Regions from separate parts of the Streptomyces sp. NPDC006314 genome, predicted to be linked through region 1. Evidence: riboswitches for the same ligand, from Rfam matches in the RefSeq annotation. Region 1 holds a riboswitch; each other region holds the start of a gene.
The links. Region 1 has a riboswitch for cyclic di-AMP ahead of ABZ079_RS05680 (M23 family metallopeptidase). Riboswitches for the same ligand answer to the same signal wherever they lie in the genome.

Region 1 (5,064 bases):
GGCGACTCACTCGGTCGCGGGGTCCGAACACGGTGACGACCGTCGCCGCCACGGCACGTCCTCCGTGGCCGCCCCCGCGGTGTCCTCCCCCTGCAGTCCACGCGCGATCCCCGTGCAGATCTCCTCCAACTGCCCCACCTGCTCGGGCGTGAGCCGGTCGAAGAGGGTGGCGCGCACCGTCTCGACGTGCCCGGGTGCCGTACGTGCCAGCACGGCCATCCCCTCGTCCGTCAGCGCCGTGAGGCTGCTGCGCCTGTCCTGTGGGCAGTCCTCCCGGCGCACCAGCCCGTCCCGCTCCAGCCGGGTCACCGCGTAGGTCAGCCTGCTGCGGGTGATCTTCAGCGTCTCGGCGAGGTCGGTCATGCGCAGCCGCCGGCCGGGCGCCTCGGAGAGATTGGCCAGCACCGAGTAGAACAGGTGGGGCATGCCGCCCTCCTGCTGGAGCTGCCGGTCGATCGCGTCCTCCAGGAGCCGGGAGGCGGCGATGTAGGCGCGCCAGGCGCGCTGCTCCTCGGGAGTGAGCCAGCGGGTCGTCATGCTGCCAGTGTAAGTTTGTTTCAAACTTGAACCAAGACTTGGTGAGCCCCCCGGGCCACCGCGAGGGAGTGCGCCGATGCCCCTGCCGTACGTGCTGCTGTCCGCCGCCGTCTCCCTCGACGGCTTCCTGGACGACACCGGACCCGAGCGGCTCCTGCTGTCCAGCCCGGCCGACTTCGACCGGGTCGATGACGTACGGGCCTCCGTCGACGCCATCCTCATCGGCGCCGGCACGGTCCGCGCCGACAACCCGCGCCTGCTGGTCAACTCCCCCGAGCGCCGCGCGGCCCGGCTGGCGGCGGGCAGACCCGAGTACCCGCTGAAGGTGACCGTCACGGACTCCGGCGAGCTCGACCCCCAGGCCAACTTCTGGCACACCGGCGGAGAGAAGCTCGTCTACACGACCGCCAAGGGCGCCGAACGGGCCGCAGCCCTCCTCGGGGACACCGCCGACGTCGTCCCGCTCGGCACCGACCTCGACTGGCGGGCCCTGCTGGAGCACCTGCACGACGTACGCGGCGTCCGGCGCCTGATGGTCGAGGGCGGTGGCCGGGTGCACAGCCAGCTCCTCCAGCAGGGCCTCGCCGACGAACTCCAGCTGGTCCTCGCCCCGCTGCTCGTCGGTGATCCGGCGGCCCCGCGCCTGTTCGGCCCGGGGGCCTACCAGGGCGGCCGGCTGCGCCTGGTCGAGACCCGCCGCATCGAGGACGTCGTCCTCATGCGCTACGAGCCCACCGCCCCCGGCACCGGCCCGGCCCCCACCGCCGCCGACCGTCACTGGCTGCGCACCGCCTGCGAACTCGCCGCCCAGTGTCCGCCCTCTGAGACGGCCTTCAGCGTCGGCGCGGTCGTGGTCGCGGCCGACGGCACGGAACTGGCCCGCGGTCACTCCCGGGAGGGCCTCGACCCGGTGGTCCACGCGGAGGAGGCCGCGCTGGCGAAGACCGGCCGGGCCGACCCGAGGCTGGCCGGTGCCACGGTCTACAGCAGCCTGGAGCCCTGCGCCCGCCGCGCCTCCCGCCCCGCGCCCTGCGCCGAGCTGATCCTGCGGGCCGGGGTGCGCCGGGTGGTGACCGCCTGGCGGGAGCCGGACACCTTCGTCGCGGCGGCCGACGGCACGGGCGCGTTGCTCGACGGGGGAGCCGAGGTCGTCGTACTCCCGGAGTTCGAGGCGCTCGCCAAGGCCCCGAACGCCCATCTGCTGGGCTGAGACCCGGCCCGGGACCGGCAGGAGCAGGGCTCGCGGGAAACCGATGTGCATTCTGACCTGCGCGTGGCGTACAGTAGAGACACAACGGCGCGGGGTGGAGCAGCTCGGTAGCTCGCTGGGCTCATAACCCAGAGGTCGCAGGTTCAAATCCTGTCCCCGCTACTGAAGACTCAGGGCCGGAATCCATCAGATGGATTCCGGCCCTGAGTGTTTTCCCGGATGTCCGGGGGCTTCCGCCCAGTGGCATACGTCACAGCCGGTCATCCGGTCGGTCCACAGCGGTCGCCGCGCGCCCCCGTCCCCGCAAACCTGGACATACGTCGGACACGTGGGAGACAAGCGGTGCGCCCTGGTGAGGTCGAGGAGAACGCGTACGCCAGGGCGGGCGGCCGGCTTCCCGGCGACCCCGTACCCGACCCGGGCCTCGGTGACGCGCCCGCACCGGCGCGCAGGACCCGCCGCCGCCCGAGCCCACGCACCCTGGCCCGCGCCCTGCCCGCCCTCCTCATCGCCGGCGGCGTCCTCTACGGCGTGCTCACCCCCGAGAACTTCACCGCCGTCCCGTTCCTCACCGCCGCCCCGCTGATCGCCGCACCCCTGTCCTCACTGCGCACCACCGTCCTGACCGGCCTCATGGCCCTCGCCTCCGTCTACGCCGTGCACGCCCAGGCCGGCGACCACCCGGCCGTGGCCGCCGTCACGGACGTGGTCACCGTGGCCACGGTCGCCCTGCTGGCCGTCGCCATCAACCGCGTGGTCCGCCGCGGCGACCGGCGGCTCGCCTCCGCCCGGGAGATCGCCGAGGCCGCACAGCGGGCCGTCCTGCCCGAGCCCGCCGCGCGCATCGGCGGCTTCGAGATCGCCGCCTGCTACGAGGCGGCACGCCAGGACGCGTTCATCGGAGGCGACCTCTACGCGGTGCAGGACAGCCCGTACGGCGTCCGGCTGGTCGTCGGGGACGTGCGCGGCAAGGGCTTGGGCGCGGTCGCCGCCGTCGCCGTGCTGATCGGGGCGTTCCGCGAGGCGGCCGAGCAGGAGAGCACGCTGGAGGCGGTCGCCGAGCGGCTGGAGCGGGCGCTGGCCCGCGAGGGCACCCGGCGGGACGGCATCGACGCGCTGGAGGGGTTCACCACCGCCGTCCTCGCCGAACTCCCGCACGGCGAAGGCGTCGTACGCGTCGTCAACCGCGGCCATCCCCCGCCACTGCTGCTGCACGCCGACGGCACCCTGCGCACCCTGACCGCGTACGAGCCGGCGCTGCCGCTCGGCATGGGCGACCTCGGCATGTGGCCCGACCGGACGCTGGAGGCCGGCTTCCCGAGCGGGGCCACCCTGCTGCTCCACACCGACGGTCTCTCCGAGGCCCGGGACGCCCACGGCCGGTTCTACGAACCCGAACGGCGGCTCGCCGGGCGCGTCTTCCCCGACCCCGGCGCGCTGCTGGACCGGCTGGCCGAGGAGGTGCGGCGGCACACCGGCGGCGGTATGGCGGACGACATGGCGCTGCTGGCCGTACGGCAGCCATGAACACTCTCACCCCTGGTGACCGAATGACCGCAGTCCGTAGGCAAACTGAGTCACCACCAAAATCTCTGTGACTCCTGAGCCCCGCCAACTCGCCCTATTTGCAGTGGTCCTGTGGGGTAAGTCCACGGCCGGAAACGTTAACGATCAAGCCGAACGGCTTGGAAAGTGCCTGGCACGTCTATTAACGTTCGATAACGCAGCGCGGTCGTCCCAGCCGTCACAAGAGACGGCTCCGTGCGCACGCGCCGAATCCCGCGAGGGAACCGGGGAACCACCACCTTGGGGTGAATCACGCGAACGCCGATGTGAACTCGCTGAGTCCACGTCTGGTTTACGCGCGTAGGAGACCTTCCTGCTCCGAACCCGTCAGCTAACCCGGTAGGCGGAGGAAGGAAAGGAGTACGCCTGCGTGGCGTCCAACCGGCCTGCCCCAGAAGCCCCGTTCATACCGGCGGAAGCCGGGACCGAGACCTTCGGTTACGGTTCCTACCGCGCCGAGGAGGGCCCCTGGGAGGAATGGAACCCCACCGAGGACTCCATCGCCCCGCTCCGCGGCCGGCACCGCGTCGCCAAGCAGCGCGGCGGGTTCGCCCGCAGCTCCACCGTCCTCGGTGTCGGCGTGATGGCCGCGGTCGGCGCGGGCGGTATGGCCAGCGCCAACACCGGCAAGCCGCCGGTCTCCATCTCCCTGCCGGACCTGCCCTCCGTCGGCTCGCTCTTCGAGGACGACTCCTCCGCGGCGCCCGCGGCCACCACCACCGCGCTCAGCGACGTCGGCGTGACCACCGCCGACGCCGAGCAGAACGGCGACGCGGGCGAGACCCTGCGCAACCGGATCATGGCCCAGGCCGAGCAGCAGCAGAGCAAGGCCGACAGCAAGGCCACCGTCGCCGCGCTCGCCGCCGCCGAGAAGCAGACCGCGGACGCTGCCGCCAAGGCGGAGAAGGACGCCGCCGCCAAGGCCGCCGCCGCCAAGGAGAAGGCGGAGGCCGACGCCGAGAAGGCCGCCGAGGAGAAGCGGCTGGCGGAGCTGGCCAAGCAGTACGCGCTGCCGACGTCCTCGTACACGATCACCTCGACGTTCGGCCAGGCCGGCTCCATGTGGTCCTCCGGCTACCACACCGGCCTCGACTTCGCCGCCCCCACGGGCACTCTCATCAAGGCCATCCACAGCGGCACGATCACCCAGGCGGGCTGGGCCGGCTCCTACGGGTACCGCACGGTCCTCACCCTCGACGACGGCACCGAGCTGTGGTTCTGCCACCAGTCCTCGATCAACGTCACGGTCGGCCAGAAGGTCTCCACCGGCGATGTCATCGGCCGCGTCGGCGCCACCGGCAACGTCACCGGCCCGCACCTGCACCTGGAGGTCCACCCGGGCGGCCAGCCCACCGGCATCGACCCGGCCGCGTGGCTGCGGGACAAGGGCCTCAACCCCTGACGTCCGTCCCCCGGGAGCCCGTGAGGCACCCTTGGCGGGAACTCGGCGCCGGCGGCGGAATGAGATCATCCACCGCCGGCGTTGGCGTAGAGCATGACTTCTCTTCGCACACTCGGCTCCTCCGACCTCGAGGTCTTCCCGCTCTCCCTCGGCGGCAACGTCTTCGGCTGGACCGCCGACGAGAAGACCTCCTTCGCCGTGCTCGACGCCTACACGGCCGCCGGCGGTAATCTCGTCGACACCGCCGACTCCTACTCGGCCTGGCTCGAGGGCAACAAGGGCGGCGAGTCCGAGACGATCATCGGCAAATGGGTCAGGGCCCGCGGCAACCGCGACTCCGTCGTCATCG
Region 2 (5,064 bases), on a different contig from region 1:
CACGGCCGATGGGCCGCCGAGTCCCGGCTCACCACCGCCCCCCTCACCTACGGTGAGAAGGTCATCGGCAGCCGCCGCGGCCACACCGGCCACCAGCACCTGCCCTGGGTCGCGCTCGACACCGACGCCACCGAGGAGCGCGGCGAGGTCTACGGCTGCGCGCTCGGCTGGTCCGGCTCCTGGCGCATCGCCGTCGCCCAACTCCCGGACGCCCGGGTACAGATCACCGGCGGCGCCGGCTACGACGACTCCGGCCTGCTGCTCCTGCAGCCGGGGGAGTCGTACACCACCCCCGTCTTCGCGGGGTTGTGGAGCGACGGCGGCTTCGGGGGCGCGAGCCGTGTCTGGCACGCCTATCAGCGCGCGTACGTCATCCCGGACGCGGAGCAGGACCGGCCCGTCCTCTTCAACTCCTGGGAGGCGACGAACTTCCACATCTCCGAGGAGCAGCAGGCCGCCCTCGCCCGCCGTGCCGCCGAGATCGGCGTCGAGCTGTTCGTGGTGGACGACGGCTGGTTCGGCGCCCGTACCAGTGACCGCGCCGGGCTCGGCGACTGGACTCCGAACCCCGACCGCTTCCCGCACGGCCTCAAGCCTCTCGCCGACCGGGTGCACGGCCTCGGCATGCGGTTCGGCATCTGGGTCGAACCCGAGATGGTCAACCCGGACAGCGACCTGTACCGCGCCCACCCCGACTGGGTCCAGTACCAATCGGGACGTAAGCGGACGGAACTGCGCAACCAGCTCGTCCTCAACCTCGCCCGCGAGGACGTCCGGGAATACCTGTGGGGGCAGCTGGACGCACTGCTCAGCAACGCCCCGATCGACTACGTGAAGTGGGACTTCAACCGCTGCTTCACCGACGCCGGCTGGCCCGGTGAGCCGTACCCGCAGCGCCTGTGGGCCGACCACGTCCGGGCCTTGTACACGCTGCTGGACCGGTTGCGCGCGGCGCACCCCGGGGTCGCCTTCGAGTCCTGTTCGGGGGGCGGCGGCCGGATCGACCTCGGGATGATGAGCCGCACCGACCAGGTGTGGACGTCCGACAACACCGACCCGCTGGACCGGCTCGCCATCCAGCACGGCTTCACCCAGATCCACCCCGCCCGGGTGATGGCCGCCTGGGTCACCGACAGCCCGAACACACAGCTCAACGGCCGGGTCAGCTCGCTGCGGTTCCGCTTCGTCAGCGCCATGGCCGGCGTTCTCGGTGTCGGCGGTGACCTCACGGAGTGGAGCGAGGAGGAACTGGCCGAGGCCCGGCGGTGGGTGGAGCTGTACAAGGAGATCCGCCCGGTCGTCCAGCGCGGCGAGCTGTACCGGCTGCGCCCCCCGGCGGGCGGCCTGAGCGCCGTCCAGTACGTCCTCGCGGACGAGGCGGTGGTCCTCGCCTGGCTGCAGGCGCAGAGCTACGGCGAACCGGTGCCGGCGGTGCGGTTGCGTGGACTCGACCCGACAGCATCGTATGAATGCCGCGAAACGGGCGAAGTGTTTCGAGGAGCCGTCTTGCTGCACCATGGGCTGCGCACCGGCCTGAAGGGAGACCTGGATGCGACGGTTCTCCGACTGTGCCGCATCTGAGCCTTCTGCCCGAATTGGCGGCTTCGTTACAACTCGCCGCCTTGTAAGGGCCGGTGGTGGGTGACGCGTGAGGAGGGTCATATCGGTGACCGAGCGTCGCACGTCATGTCCACGTAATTCTCAAGAAGTGAAGGGAAAATGAAGGGCGCAGAGGGCGGGAATTCACGCAGGGTGACCGGGCCGGTCCGCCTTCGGTCTCCGGAAACGCGAACGGCGGGGACCGGCTGCTTGTTTCCGTAGGTCTCGCTCGCCTACGTTCGCCACCAATCCGGACGGAACGCCGAATCCTGCCGCCGCCCGGAGTCCCCACACACTTGACCCGCGTTCGGCAGGAGCGGGGGACCCACCAGGTACGACTGCCTGTCCGGTCTCCGCGACAGGCTAGGGGTGAAGTCGCGATCCAACGCGGCCGGGCAGCTCCAGCCCGAACCCGACAGCTGACCTCGCAGGCGTCGGAGAGGAATGCGCCATGCCCGCTAAGGGTAAGCACCGACGTCCCAAGACCCCGCGTTTTTCCCGCTCCCGCTCCCTCGCCGTCGCCGGAACCGGCGGCGCCGCGCTGGCCCTCCCGCTCATCGGGGCCACCGGAGCGCACGCCGCCACCCCCGCGCAGTCAGTTTCCGGAAAGACCGTGCAGTCCCTTCCCGCCACGGTGAAGAAGGCGGCCGCGCAACCGGATTCCGCTGTGCGCACCTACACGGTGAAGTCCGGCGACTGCCTCTCGGCGATCGCCGACCAGCAGCACGTCAGCGGCGGCTGGCACCAGCTCTACGACGACAACCGGCAGGCCATCGGTGCCGACCCGGCGCTGATCCGCCCGGGCCTGGAACTCACGCTCGGCAAGAAGGCCGCGCAGACCCGCGCCGAGTCCGCCCCGCAGCAGGCGCCGGCGGCCTCGAAGCCCTCCCCGGCGCAGGCGGCCCCGGCGGCCAAGTCCTCCGGTTCCACGGCCACCGCCACCGGCTTCACCCTCCCGGTGACCGGCGCAACCATCGGCACCGGCTACCACGTGGCCGGCAGCATGTGGTCCAGCGGCCACCACACCGGGGTCGACTTCGTCGTCCCGACCGGTACCTCCCTCAAGGCCGTCGCCGCGGGCACGGTCGTCTCCGCCGGCTGGGGCGGCGCCTACGGCAACCAGGTCGTCATCAAGCTCAACGACGGCTACTACGCCCAGTACGCCCACCTCTCGCAGCTCTCCGTCTCGGCCGGCCAGACCGTGACCGCGGGCCAGCAGATCGGCCTGTCCGGCGCCACCGGCAACGTGACCGGCCCGCACCTGCACTTCGAGATCCGCACCACGCCGGACTACGGCTCCGACATCGACCCGCTCGGTTACCTCCGCCAGCACGGCGTGGCCGTCGGCTGAGGACCGCCCCGCCCGGCATTCCCCGCCTGACACGCCTCCGAAGGCCGGACCCACGATCCCCGGGTCCGGCCTTCGGTGTGTCCGGGCATGGTCCGGCTCCCTGCGGCCATGTGGCGGTCCCGCCCGGAGTGTCGACAGGGGAGGCGATCCGCGCGGAGCCCCTGCTCGTCCCGAACCGGCCGGTGGGTACTTCGCTTTCCGGATCGTGCGGATCCACTTCAGTGCCACCGGCTTCCGGGTGTGGCGATCACATACCCAACACGTCCGAGGGCAGCCGAATTCCTGAATTGGCAAACTATTTAAGGGTGTCTCATCTCACCGGTAGTCAACCCCGGCCTACGGTCGCGTAAGCCACATCCGAAGGTGAATCATGGTCCGACGTGGCAGACGATTCGAAGAATGACAACAGATCAGTGATCGGGTCGTACGTGGCGGTGGGGGACAGCTTCACCGAGGGCGTCGGCGACCTCGGCCCCGACGGGGCATTCGTGGGCTGGGCCGACCGGTTCGCCGTACTCCTCGCCGACCGGCGTCCCGAGGGCGACTTCCGATACAGCAACCTCGCCGTGCGCGGGAAGCTGCTGGACCAGATCGTGGCCGACCAGCTCCCCAAGGCCGTGAGACTGGCCCCGGATCTGGTCTCCTTCTGTGCCGGCGGCAACGACATCATCCGACCCGGCACCGACCCGGACGAGGTGGCCGAGCGGTTCGAGCGCGCCGTGGCCCGGCTCGCCGAGGTCGCGGGCACGGTGATGGTGACGACCGGCTTCGACACCCGAGGCGTTCCCGTGCTCAAGCACCTGCGCGGCAAGATCGCCACCTACAACGGGCACGTCCGCGCGATCGCCGACCGGTACGGCTGTCCCGTGCTCGACCTGTGGTCCCTCAAGTCGGTTCAGGACCGCCGGGCGTGGGACAACGACCGGCTCCACCTCTCACCCGAGGGGCACACCCGCGTGGCGCTGCGCGCCGGGCAGGTCCTCGGCCTCGACGTCCCGGCCGACCCGGAGCAGCCGTGGCCGCCGCTGCCGCCCCGGGGCACCCTGGAGGTCCGCCGCGACGACGTCCAGTGGGCCCGCGAGTACCTCGTCCCGTGGATCGGCCGACGGCTGCGCGGCGAGTCCTCCGGTGACCATGTGACGGCCAAGGGAACCCTGTCGCCGGACGACATCAAGCTGCGGATCACCTCCGTGGCCTGACGCCGCCGGCCCTGCCCCGGACCACGCATGCCGTGATCCGGGGCAGGGCCGTATCCGGGCGTCGTTCCAGACCGCGGCTGTGTCCGACCGGCGATCCAGGTGACGGCCGAGCCGGTCGGCGAGCCGGGCCGGGGCGGAGTCGGCCGACCGGCCGGTCAACCGGTACAAACGACGATCGCGTCCGACCCGTGTGGAGCGCTCACCGCTCCCGCTCGGTCAACGCCTGCCGGTCCAGCCCCAGTTCCCGGGCGAGCGCCTCGTCGACCCACACCTGCGCCCGGGACCGCGGCACCCCGCCCGGGTACGACGTCAGCTGCACCGCGAGCCCGTCGAGCAACGCGGTCAGCCGCAGCGCGGCACCGGCCGGGTCGGCGCACGTGAACTCGCCCGCCGCCACGCCCTCGGCGATGACCTCGGCGATCGCCGCCTTCCACTGCTTGTCCAGGTCCCGGGTGACCTCCCGAAGGGCGGGCTCGCGCAGGGCCACCGCCCAGCCCTCGATCCACAGCCGCCAGCCCTTGGCCTGACCGGTCGGCGCGTACCAGCGCACCGCCGCCCGCAGCCGGCGCAGCGCGGACGTCCTGCGCCCCAGCAGCTTGCGCAGACGCGTGAGATCGTCCTTGGCCGCGTAGGTGAACGCGGCGGCGACCAGCTTCTCCTTGGTCGAGAAGTGGTACAGCACCAGCGCGTTGCTCACCCCGAGCGCCGCGGCCACGTCGGCGATCCTGACCGCCGCCACGCCCCGCGCCTCGATCTGCTCGATGGCGGCCCGCAGCAGCTCCTCCCGCCGCTCGGCCACGCTCAACCGCACTCTCGCCACGCGGTCACCCTAATCCGTTGGGAAGGGCGGCGTCGAAGGGACCCGTTTCCTCGGGCTGTTCGAGTGGGGTCGGCGGCACCTTCGGTCACCCGGGA
Region 3 (5,064 bases), on a different contig from region 1:
CGCGGATGAAGACCTCTTCGAAGACACGGGACTGGGCGTTGGTGCGGTAGAAGACGGCGACGTCCCCGGCCTTCGCCTCGCGCGCGTCCGTGAGACGGTCTATCTCGTCGGCGACGAACTGGGCCTCGTCGTGCTCGGTGTCGGCGACGTATCCGGTGATCCGGGCGCCGTGGCCGGCGTTGGTCCACAGGTTCTTCGGGCGGCGGGATTCGTTGCGCTCGATGACCGCGTTGGCGGCGGACAGGATGGTCTGCGTGGAGCGGTAGTTCTGCTCCAGCAGGATCGTCGTCGCGTTCGGGTAGTCCTCCTCGAACTGGAGGATGTTGCGGATCGTCGCGCCGCGGAAGGCGTAGATCGACTGGTCCGCGTCGCCCACCACGCACAGTTCGGCGGGCTGGAGGTCGTCCTCGCCGGGCGGGGTGTCGACGTCGTCGTCGGCGCGCTCGCCCGTGCCGACCAGTTCGCGGACCAGCGCGTACTGGGCGTGGTTGGTGTCCTGGTACTCGTCGACCAGGACGTGCCGGAAGCGGCGGCGGTAGTGCTCGGCGACGTCCGGGAAGGCCCGCAGCAGGTGGACCGTCGTCATGATCAGGTCGTCGAAGTCGAGCGCGTTCGCCTCGCGCAGCCGCGACTGGTACAGCGCGTAGGCCTGGGCGAGGGTCTTCTCGAAGCCGTCGGTTGCCTGGGCGGCGAAGTCCTCCTCGTCGATCAGCTCGTTCTTCAGGTTGCTGATCTTGGCGCTGAAGGACTTGGGCGGGAAGCGCTTGGGGTCGAGGTCCAGGTCGCGGCAGACCAGGGCCATCAGGCGCTTGCTGTCGGCGGCGTCGTAGATCGAGAAGGAGGAGGTGAAGCCGAGCTTCTTCGACTCGCGCCTGAGGATCCGGACGCACGCGCTGTGGAAGGTCATCACCCACATCGCGTTCGCGCGCGGGCCGACGAGCTGCTCGACGCGCTCCTTCATCTCGCCCGCGGCCTTGTTGGTGAAGGTGATCGCGAGGATCTGGCCCGGGTGTACGTTCCGCTCGGCGAGCAGGTGGGCGATGCGGTGGGTGAGCACGCGCGTCTTGCCTGAGCCGGCGCCGGCGACGATGAGCAACGGGGAGCCGGCGTGCACGACCGCGGCGCGCTGGTTCTCGTTCAGCCCCTCCAGGAGTGCCGCCGCGTCGATCGGCGGGCGGGGGGCGCCGTCGCGGTAGTAGGCGTCCCGGTCCGGCGGCACGTCGAACTTCCCGCCGAACAGATCGTCCGGAAGCGACTCCGGAACGTGATCGTCCTCGGGCGGCGGCGGGGGCTCCTCCTCGCGCCCGCGAGGGGCCTGGAGGTCCGCCAGGAAGCTGTCGTCAAAGAGGCTGCTCATCGCTCTCCGAGTCTAGGGCTCCCCACCGACAACCGATCCCCGTCCCCGGAACACGGCCCCCGCGAGCGAGCCCGCTGCCGGATGCCGCCGGGCGGCCGGCCCCCGCCTCACCGGCCCCGATTCCCCCTCACGCTGCGGAAGCGCCTGGTCACGTCCACGTGAACCCGGCCTCGGGTCACGGAAATGTATCGGACATACCGCACACCAACCTTCACAGGAGACACACGAGTTGGCTAGGTTGCCGTCAGGCCGCACGACCACTCTCCGGCGAACGTCGCCGGGCCGCGCGGCCTCCGCCGAGTCCGGCGCGCCCCGCACGGTGCCCGGAGCCGGGGACCCACCGATCCTGGGGTGAATCGGCCGACTCCCGCCCGGGACGACGCCGTAGGGCAACCCTTCCGAAGCACCCGCCCGAACCCGACAGCTAACCCGGTAGGCGGCACGTTGGAAGGAGTCGCCTCCCTTGGCGTCGCACCGCAAGCCGCGCCCCGCCGGCACCCGTGGAACGGGCCTGCGCGGCCCCGCCCTCGCCACCGCTGCCTTCACTTCCGTGGCCGTCCTGTCCCAGACGGCCGAGGCCGCCCCCGCCGACGACGGCAGGCCGAGCCTGGAGGAGATCGAGAAGAAGATCGACGAGTTCTACCGCCGGGCCGACTCCGCACCGGAGGAGGAACCGGTGGCCGGGCAGCGGGCGCATGCCGAGGATCCGCGTCAGGAGGGTGCCCGGCGCGCGAGCCGGCTCGCCAAGGCCAGGGAGGGGCGGATGCCGTTCGCGGCCGCCCCGGACACGGCCGCCTCCCTCCTCGCGGAGTACCCGCAGGACCACTTCGCGCAGAGCAGGGTGATGAACCGGCTGGCCTCGCGTGTGAAGGGCGCGGCCGAGCGGGGCAAGGCCACCAGGAGCCCGGAGACGCCGGCCGCCTCGCGCTACGACGTGAAGGCCGCGAAGGCCGCCGTCCAGCACAAGCTCGCCACCGCCCAGGAGCTGCTGTCCCGGCTCACGGCCCAGGAGGGCCAGCGGCCCGCCGCGCTCGGCCGACGGCACCTGCCCGGTCCGCGGGTGCACGGGTCCCCGGGCTCGGGGCAGGCCACCAAGGCCGAGAAGGCGATCGCCTTCGCCCGGGCCCAGATCGGCAAGCCGTACGTGAGCGGTGCCAGCGGACCCGGCTCCTACGACTGCTCCGGCCTCACCCAGGCCGCGTGGAAGGCCGCCGGCGTCACCCTCCCGCGTACCGCCCAGGACCAGGCCGCCACGGGCACCCCGGTCCCCCTCTCCGACGCGCGCGCCGGTGACCTGGTCTTCTTCCACGACGACAGCAGTCATGTCGGCCTCTGCACGGGCAACGGGATGATGATCCACGCCCCGGAGCCGGGCGGGTATGTCCGCGAGGAGTCCGTCGACCGCGGTGGCGAATCGATCATCCGCAGCGTGGTGCGGCCGGGCTGACCGTTCTCGTTCGGGCTCCACCCGCGCCGCACCGGCGTTTCTGCGCTCCACGCGCGTGTGCCCTGCCCGGCGGGATGCGCGCGGCCGCCTTGCATCGGGCGCATACCCGGCTCTCGGGTCTGCGTGCGTGGGGGGGGCGGCCTCCCGCGGCCGGGGCCGCCCTGGCGGCGAGCGGCATCCTGCCGGTGGGCCTGCGTCCGGCCGGCGACGAGACGGTCTCCCGGGTGGTGCCTGCGGGGTGAGGGCCGGCGTCGATGCGTGGCGCTGGGCCGGCTCCGTCCTGCGGATGTCCGGCGAACGGCGGCGATCGATGGCCGGGGCGGAGAGTCCGGGGGCGCTGACCACCGTCGCCGTGACGACCGCGGCGGGGCACCCGGCTCCCGACGCCGGGCCGGCAGACCTTGGCCGAGGCCCTGTCCGCGCTCGCGGCGCTGCTCTGGCCGGTGCCGTTCGTCCTCGTCGTACGGCGCTGGAAGCGGCGCATGCCGGGAGCGGGGTTCCTGTGCCGTTCCGGCCGGGCCTGGTGCTCTGCGTCCTCGCCCTGGCCCACTTCGACCCGCGGCGACTGCTGGAGGGCGCCGGAGGACCACTGGATCGCGGGCGGGGCACTCGGGGTGTCGGCGCCGGCCGGGGCGACGCTGCTCGCCGCCGGCAGCGGGCGCCTGTACCTGTGGGACGACGACGATCGCGGCGTGCTGCGCACTGTGACGGTCGCGCCGCTCGTCCTGGACCTGGCCTGGTACCCCGTGCTGCCGGCGGCCGGGCTACGACAGCGGTGGGCGACACGCCTCCACCCTGACCCGCGCCCGGTTCACGGCGGTCCCGGGCGTGGCTCGCGGTCGCCGCCGGTGCGGTGCTCGCGGCCCGCGCCGGCGACGACATCGCCCGCCCGTCAGGTCCACAGGACGGCGATGAAGATGTTCCCCGTGGTCAGCAGGCCGACCAGGCCGAAGAGCCCCTTGTCGGCCCGCTCCTCGTCACGCTTCACGTAGACGAGTCCGAGGATCACGATCAGCAGGGCCAGCTTCACGCCGATCTTGAGGGTGTTGACATGGTGATCGCCGGCCTGATCGAGGCCGACCAGGGCCACGCCGGTGACCAGCATGGTCAGGGCGCCGTGCAGCATGCCGGGGACGAACCGGGCCGTGCCCTGGCCCATCGCCTTCACCTGGGTGAGGAAACCGCCGAGCAGCGCGGCGATGCCGACGATGTGCAGGCCGACGAAGAGATGGATGAGTAGGTCCATGGAGCCGGAGCCTAACGAGGGGCATCTGCGGCTTCTGCGACCGGGCCCGCCGACCGGCGTCCCACCGGGTCCGCCCCTGAAGCCTGGGCTCTTGCATATATGCGTCCCATACCACCCCACGCCTCCCGCCAGTCCCATTTTCCAGGCTTCGGTCACCGCGCTGCGTGAAGACGACGGCTCCACCCGGGCAACGCGGTCACACACGGTCACAAGACGGTCTGTCGTAGCCAGTTCCGGACTCCGCGTTACCGAGTCGTCACAGACCGGCCTAGCGTCCTCCCCCAGGTGACCGGCTCCCCACCGCCGCCCCGGCCAGGGGCGGCAGTCGGCCACCTCCGCCGAGAAAGGCCCGGCGGTGGCCCGCTCCCCTCGTGCGGGCCTCCGCCGGGCACATCGACCGCTCGCTCGCACGAGTCCTACGAAAGGACGTGACGGTCCAGGTGGCAGCGCACCGCAAGCCCCGGCAACGCCCGCTCAGCGGCCATACGGCCCGGACGGCCGCCACGCTCGCCCTGGCGGGTGCGGCCACCGCGACGGGTTTCGACGGGACGGGACAGGCGGAGCCACAGCTGACGGTGGCGCAGGTGAGGGAGAGGGTCGAGAAGTTGCACCAGGAGGCGGAGGCCGCCACCGAGAGGTACAACGGGGCGAAGGAGAAGGCCGAAACGGCCCGGCGGCGGGTGAACGCGCTGCAGGACCAGGCCGCCCGCAAGCAGGAGAAGCTCAACTCGTCCCGGGACGCACTGGGTTCCCTCGCGGCGGCACAGTACCGCGACGGCGGCATCGACCCGGCCTGGCAGCTGGCCCTGTCCAGCGGCCCCGACCGGTACCTGGAGGGCGCCGCCATCGCGGAGCGGGCCGGCGACCGGCAGGCCGTCGCCGTGTCACGGGTGCGCGAACAGCTCCGGGAGATCGAGCGGTTGCGCGGCGCCGCACACATCGAGCTGAAGTCCCTGCGCTCACGGCAGGCGGAGCTGAAACGGCGGAAGAAGACCATCACCGGAAAGCTCGCCG
Region 4 (5,064 bases), on a different contig from region 1:
GCAGACCCGTCTTCGCGTCCACGGCGATGCTGATCGCGCCGACCGTGGTGCCGGACTGCCTGGGCTTGATCAGCAGCTTGTAGGCGTCGCGGCCGGCGACCTGCGCGGTGCCGTCGACCGTGACGGACGTGGTGTCGTCCACCGACTTCAGGGCCTCGTCGGCGAAGTCCTTGGGCGTGGCCGGCGGCTCCGCCTTGCGGTCCTTGCCGGAGCCGGCCGCGGTGGAGTGGTAGACCTCGTTGCTCTTGCTGTCGTAGCCCCACACGTCCTTGCCGTCGTGGATGAGGCTGTACTCGGCGCCCTGCTCCAGCAGGGACAGCTTCTGCCGGTCCGGGCCGTCGGCCGCCACGCGCAGGGTGTGCGAGCCGGTGACCAGTTCGGTGAGCTTGGACTGCGGGTCGGCGGAGGAGCCGTCGCCGGAGCCCTCCGCCGCCCTGGAGGCGATGCCGCTCTCCAGGCCGCCGAGGTTGGGCAGACCCAGGTCGGTGCTGATCCTCACGGTGCCGGACAACTGCTGCACGTCCGACTTGGCGATCTTCTCGATGAGCTGCTGTGCGCTGATCCTGGGCAAATCGGGGTCACCGGAGTCGGCGAGCGCCGGGACCAGCCCGATCGTGGCCGCCGCCACCCCCACCACCGCGACCGGGACGGCGTACCGGGCGGCCTTGCGGCGGCCGGAGCGCACGTCCTCGTCCCACGCGGCGCCCACTGCGTCGTCGGATTCGTACGGTGCCATGTGTGCCTTACCTCCGTCGTCGGCGGCGGCTTTCCTCACGCTGGTCCACCTGAGCCGCCATTCTCACCCGAATCGGTGAGGAGTGGTGATTTCCTGTGGTTTCCATCTGACCAAATCAGCCATGAGGAAGCGTCAGACCTTGGAGGCAACTCCGTGTCCGCCTGCGGTATGACACGCAGGGGCGGCAGCTCCCCCGACCCGTAGGGGTCGCACCGCGGCCGTACGACCGAGCTGCGGGAACCGTGCGGGAGGAGCACCGTCCGAATGCGCTGCCCCGGCGGGGCCGGCGGGGCTAGCCGGCGGAGCTAGCCGGCGCGGTGCACCACCGCGTCGCACAGCTCGAGCAGGGCCGCCTTGGCATCGCACTCCGGCAGCGGCGCCAGCGCGCCCCGTGCCTCCTCCGCGTACCGGACGGTGTCCCGGCGGGCCTGCTCCAGCGCGGGGTGCGCGCGCAGCGCGGTCAGCGCCTCGGCGTGCCGGGCGTCGTCGCTGAGGTCGGAGTCCAGCAGCTCGCACAGCGCGATGTCCTCGGGCAGCCCGAGCCGGGCGGCACGCTCGCGCAGCCGGAGCACGGGCAGGGTGGGGATGCCTTCGCGCAGGTCGGTGCCCGGGGTCTTGCCGGACTCGTGGGAGTCGGAGGCGATGTCCAGGACGTCGTCCGCGAGCTGGAAGGCGACCCCGAGCCGTTCGCCGTACTGGGTGAGTACGTCGACGACCGTGTCGTCGGCGCCGGACATCATCGCGCCGAACCGGCACGAGACCGCCACCAGGGAGCCCGTCTTGCCGCCGAGCACGTCCAGGTAGTGCTCGACCGGGTCACGGCCGTCCGAGGGGCCGGCGGTCTCCAGGATCTGGCCCGTGACCAGCCGTTCGAAGGCGAGGGCCTGTACCCGGACCGCCTCGGGGCCCAGGTCGGCGAGGATCTGGGAGGCGCGCGCGAAGAGGAAGTCGCCGGTGAGGACCGCGACGGAGTTTCCCCAGCGGGTGTTGGCGCTGTCCACGCCACGCCGCACGGCCGCCTCGTCCATGACGTCGTCGTGGTACAGGGTGGCGAGGTGGGTCAGCTCCACGACCACGGCCGACGGCACCACGCCCGGCGCGTAGGGGTCGCCGAACTGCGCCGCGAGCATCACGAGCAGCGGCCGGAACCGCTTCCCGCCGGCTCGCACGAGGTGCTGTGCGGCCTCCGTGATGAACGGGACCTCGCTCTTGGTGGCCTCGAGCAAGCCTTCCTCGACAGCCGCCAATCCGACCTGGACATCGGCTTCCAGAGCCTGGTCCCGCACGCTCAGCCCGAACGGCCCGACGACGGTCACGAGGGGTCTCCTGTCTGCTGGTGTCTGCTGGCGATTACACGGTTTGTCGATAGGTCGCTGCCATCACTCAAGTCAGCGTATCCGGTCCCCTTTCGATCACCGATAGCGCCCACCGGTCCAGCCCGGGCGGTATCGGGTCGTGACCGATATGGTTCCGATGAGCTGGTAAGGAGAGACATTCACTGACTTAATCCGAACCTGCGCGTTTTGTCGCGAACCGCGGGGTGAGCGGAGTAACGCCCGCGCCACAGCCGAGGAACCCGCCATCGCCACCCCGGCCGGCGCCACGGGCACATGATCACACCCCCATCCACCCGAATCCGCCCAGACGGCCCACCTCCCTCCGCACACCGCCCCCTCCGCAGGTCGCCACCACTACGAGAACGAGGGGCGCTGCGGCACGGGCTCGACCGCCACCCGAACTCAGGCGCGAATCACCTGAATCCCCCATGTCTGATTTACTGCATTTTGCTATTTCGTGAATTGGGTCACGCGCCGCCATGGGCCGCACCCTCCGCCCATGGACCGCTTTCCCCTTGCGGCATCGGCCAGTTGAGAGTTGGCGACCGCAAAGGATCAAGTGCCTCATACGGCACAGATCAAGGTCAAATAGTGCGTTGTATGAATCCAGTACTTGTTCCCGACATGTGCTCTCGCATACGTTCCGGGCCGTCGGGCGGAACGCCGAATCCTGCCGCCGCCCGCGTAACCCATCGACGAACTCATTCGTACGGCAGGAGCGGGGGACCCAGGTAAGCCGCTGGACCGGACGGCACGTGCCGCACCGGAACGGCTAGGGGTGAAGCCGTGCCTCCTTCGGGGCGCGGCCGGGCACCTCCCCGCCCGAACCCGACAGCTCACCTCGCAGGCGACGGAGAGGAACTTCCCCATGCCTGCTGCCACTCAGTACCGCCGCACCCGGAACAACCGCATCGTCCGCGCCCTCGCCGCCGTCGGCACCGGCGCCGCCGTCCTCGCGCTGCCGCTCATCGGCGCGACCAGCGCCTCCGCGGCCGGCACCACGACCACCGCGGCCACCACCACCGCCGGATACCCGAACAACCTCGACGGCTGGATCCGCGAGTCGCTCGCGATCATGGCCGAGAAGCGCATCCCCGGTACCTACAACGGCATCTACCGCAACATCATCCGGGAGTCGTCGGGCAACCCGATGGCCATCAACCTCTGGGACTCCAACGCGGCCAAGGGCATCCCGTCCAAGGGCCTGCTCCAGGTCATCGACCCGACCTTCAACGCCTACCACGTGGCCGGAACGTCGTTCAACATCTACGACCCGGTCGCCAACATCACCGCCGCCTGCAACTACGCGGCCGCGCGGTACGGGTCGATCGACAACGTGTTCGGCGCGTACTGACCCACGGCGGGCCGGCGCCTGACACTCGGCGGACCGGTGCGCTCCGGCACCTGACGGACCGGCGCGCACCGGCCCCGGGCCGACGGCGGCGTACTGAAATCCCGGTCAGTCGGTCGGGAAGAGTCTTTCGAGGACGACGGCGATGCCGTCGTCCTCGTTCGACAAGGTGATCTCGTCGGCCACCGCCTTGAGTTCGGGATGCGCGTCGGCCATGGCGACCCCGCGTCCGGCCCAGTCGAACATCGGGATGTCGTTCGGCATGTCCCCGAAGGCCAGGGCCTGTTCGGGGCGGATCCCGAGCCGCTCGGCGGCCAGCGCCAGCCCGGTCGCCTTGGTCACCCCGCACGGCTGCAGCTCCACGGTCCCCGGCCCCGACATGGTGACGGTCGCCAGCGAGCCCACCACCGCGCGCGCGACGGCCGCCAACTCGTCGTCGGACAGGTCGGCGTGACGCAGCAGCACCTTGCTGATGGGCTCGCACCACAGGTCGTCGCGTCGGCCGACCCGTACCGCGGGCAGGGTCGGGTGCGGCATCAGGTACCCGGGTTCGATGAGCGTAAGCCCGTCCACGCCGTCCTGGTCGACGGCCGCGTGGACCTGTCCCACCTCTGCCTCGATCTTGCCGAGCGCGGTCTCGGCCAGTTCCCGGTCCAGCCGGACCGACCACAGCAGGCGGTCGGCGGCGGCGTCGTAGACCTGAGCGCCCTGTCCGCACACCGCGAGCCCCGTGCAGCCCAGGTCGGCCAGCAGGGGCCGCACCCGCGGGGCCGGTCGGCCCGTCACCACCAGGTGCCGGGCACCCGCCCGCGCCACCCGCGCGAGCGCGGCCAGCGACCGGTCGGAGACGGTGTCGTCGCCGCGCAGCAGCGTCCCGTCCAGGTCGGTGGCGATCAGTGCATACGCGGGGGAGGGTGCCATGATCAGAGAATACGGACACCGCGCCCGGCCGACTCATCGTCCTTTCCCCGCACTACGTGCTGCTCGGCCCCCAGTGGTGCCTGCCGCCCCTTTGATGGTGGAGGTGCTGCGGAGGGAGGTGTCGGTGAGCGAGACGGGGAGAGCCGGCGCGGACGACTGCTTCTCGCCGTAGTGGTCGGCCTCCCCGCGAAGAAGTCAGCCGTGGGCCGCGGCCAGGTGTTTCGTCAGGCGGGGGGAGGCGAACTCCGTGCCGCAGACGAAGCGCATCACCGGGCCGTACGAGGACGCCGCCGGGAGACCGGTGAAGTACAGGCCGGGTTCGGAGGAGACGTAGCCGGGGCCGAGCTTCGGGGTGCCGCGGCTCACCGCGAGCCGGGTGCGCAGCCCGTGGCCGAGGAAGTCCATCGCCGCGATGTCGACGCGGTAGCCGGTGGCGGCGATGACGTGGTCGGCGGTGATCCGCCCGGTCCGGCCGCCGAGGGAGCGGACGGTGAGGACGGGGCTGCCGTCCGGGGCCTCGGCGGCCACGAGCCGCTCGATCTCCTGGACCTGCACGCTGCTCTCGAAGCGCTCGCGCAGCCACCAGGCGCCGAGCGGACCGAGGACCCGGCGGACCAGGTAGTGACGGGTGGTCTCGGGCAGGTAGCGGTAAGGGTGCGGGTAGCGGCTGAGCGCCCACAGCGACCAGGCACGGCCGAACGGGGACTCGGGGCGGAACC

Region 2: another riboswitch for cyclic di-AMP. It lies ahead of ABZ079_RS14430 (LysM peptidoglycan-binding domain-containing M23 family metallopeptidase); the one in region 1 lies ahead of ABZ079_RS05680 (M23 family metallopeptidase).
Region 3: another riboswitch for cyclic di-AMP. It lies ahead of ABZ079_RS02115 (C40 family peptidase); the one in region 1 lies ahead of ABZ079_RS05680 (M23 family metallopeptidase).
Region 4: another riboswitch for cyclic di-AMP. It lies ahead of ABZ079_RS20445 (transglycosylase SLT domain-containing protein); the one in region 1 lies ahead of ABZ079_RS05680 (M23 family metallopeptidase).

What each region holds. Positions count from the first base shown of each region.
Region 1 is NZ_JBEXRL010000003.1:20,251-25,314, reverse strand. Features, by position in the region: gene ABZ079_RS05700 (MarR family transcriptional regulator) at 7-537, opposite strand; gene ABZ079_RS05695 (dihydrofolate reductase family protein) at 614-1,747, shown strand; tRNA gene ABZ079_RS05690 (tRNA-Met) at 1,836-1,909, shown strand; gene ABZ079_RS05685 (PP2C family protein-serine/threonine phosphatase) at 2,090-3,274, shown strand; cyclic di-AMP (ydaO/yuaA leader) riboswitch at 3,508-3,676, shown strand; gene ABZ079_RS05680 (M23 family metallopeptidase) at 3,684-4,715, shown strand; gene ABZ079_RS05675 (aldo/keto reductase) at 4,809-5,064, shown strand, end outside.
Region 2 is NZ_JBEXRL010000006.1:416,705-421,768, reverse strand. Features, by position in the region: gene ABZ079_RS14435 (alpha-galactosidase) at 1-1,581, shown strand, start outside; cyclic di-AMP (ydaO/yuaA leader) riboswitch at 1,883-2,046, shown strand; gene ABZ079_RS14430 (LysM peptidoglycan-binding domain-containing M23 family metallopeptidase) at 2,051-2,950, shown strand; gene ABZ079_RS14425 (SGNH/GDSL hydrolase family protein) at 3,364-4,149, shown strand; gene ABZ079_RS14420 (TetR/AcrR family transcriptional regulator) at 4,349-4,969, opposite strand.
Region 3 is NZ_JBEXRL010000001.1:469,985-475,048, forward strand. Features, by position in the region: gene pcrA (DNA helicase PcrA) at 1-1,357, opposite strand, end outside; cyclic di-AMP (ydaO/yuaA leader) riboswitch at 1,642-1,813, shown strand; gene ABZ079_RS02115 (C40 family peptidase) at 1,821-2,804, shown strand; gene ABZ079_RS02120 (hypothetical protein) at 3,697-4,050, opposite strand; gene ABZ079_RS02125 (NlpC/P60 family protein) at 4,491-5,064, shown strand, end outside.
Region 4 is NZ_JBEXRL010000010.1:184,626-189,689, forward strand. Features, by position in the region: gene ABZ079_RS20435 (DUF2092 domain-containing protein) at 1-736, opposite strand, end outside; gene ABZ079_RS20440 (polyprenyl synthetase family protein) at 1,042-2,052, opposite strand; cyclic di-AMP (ydaO/yuaA leader) riboswitch at 2,757-2,938, shown strand; gene ABZ079_RS20445 (transglycosylase SLT domain-containing protein) at 2,942-3,427, shown strand; gene ABZ079_RS20450 (HAD family hydrolase) at 3,533-4,345, opposite strand; gene ABZ079_RS20455 (FAD-dependent oxidoreductase) at 4,541-5,064, opposite strand, start outside.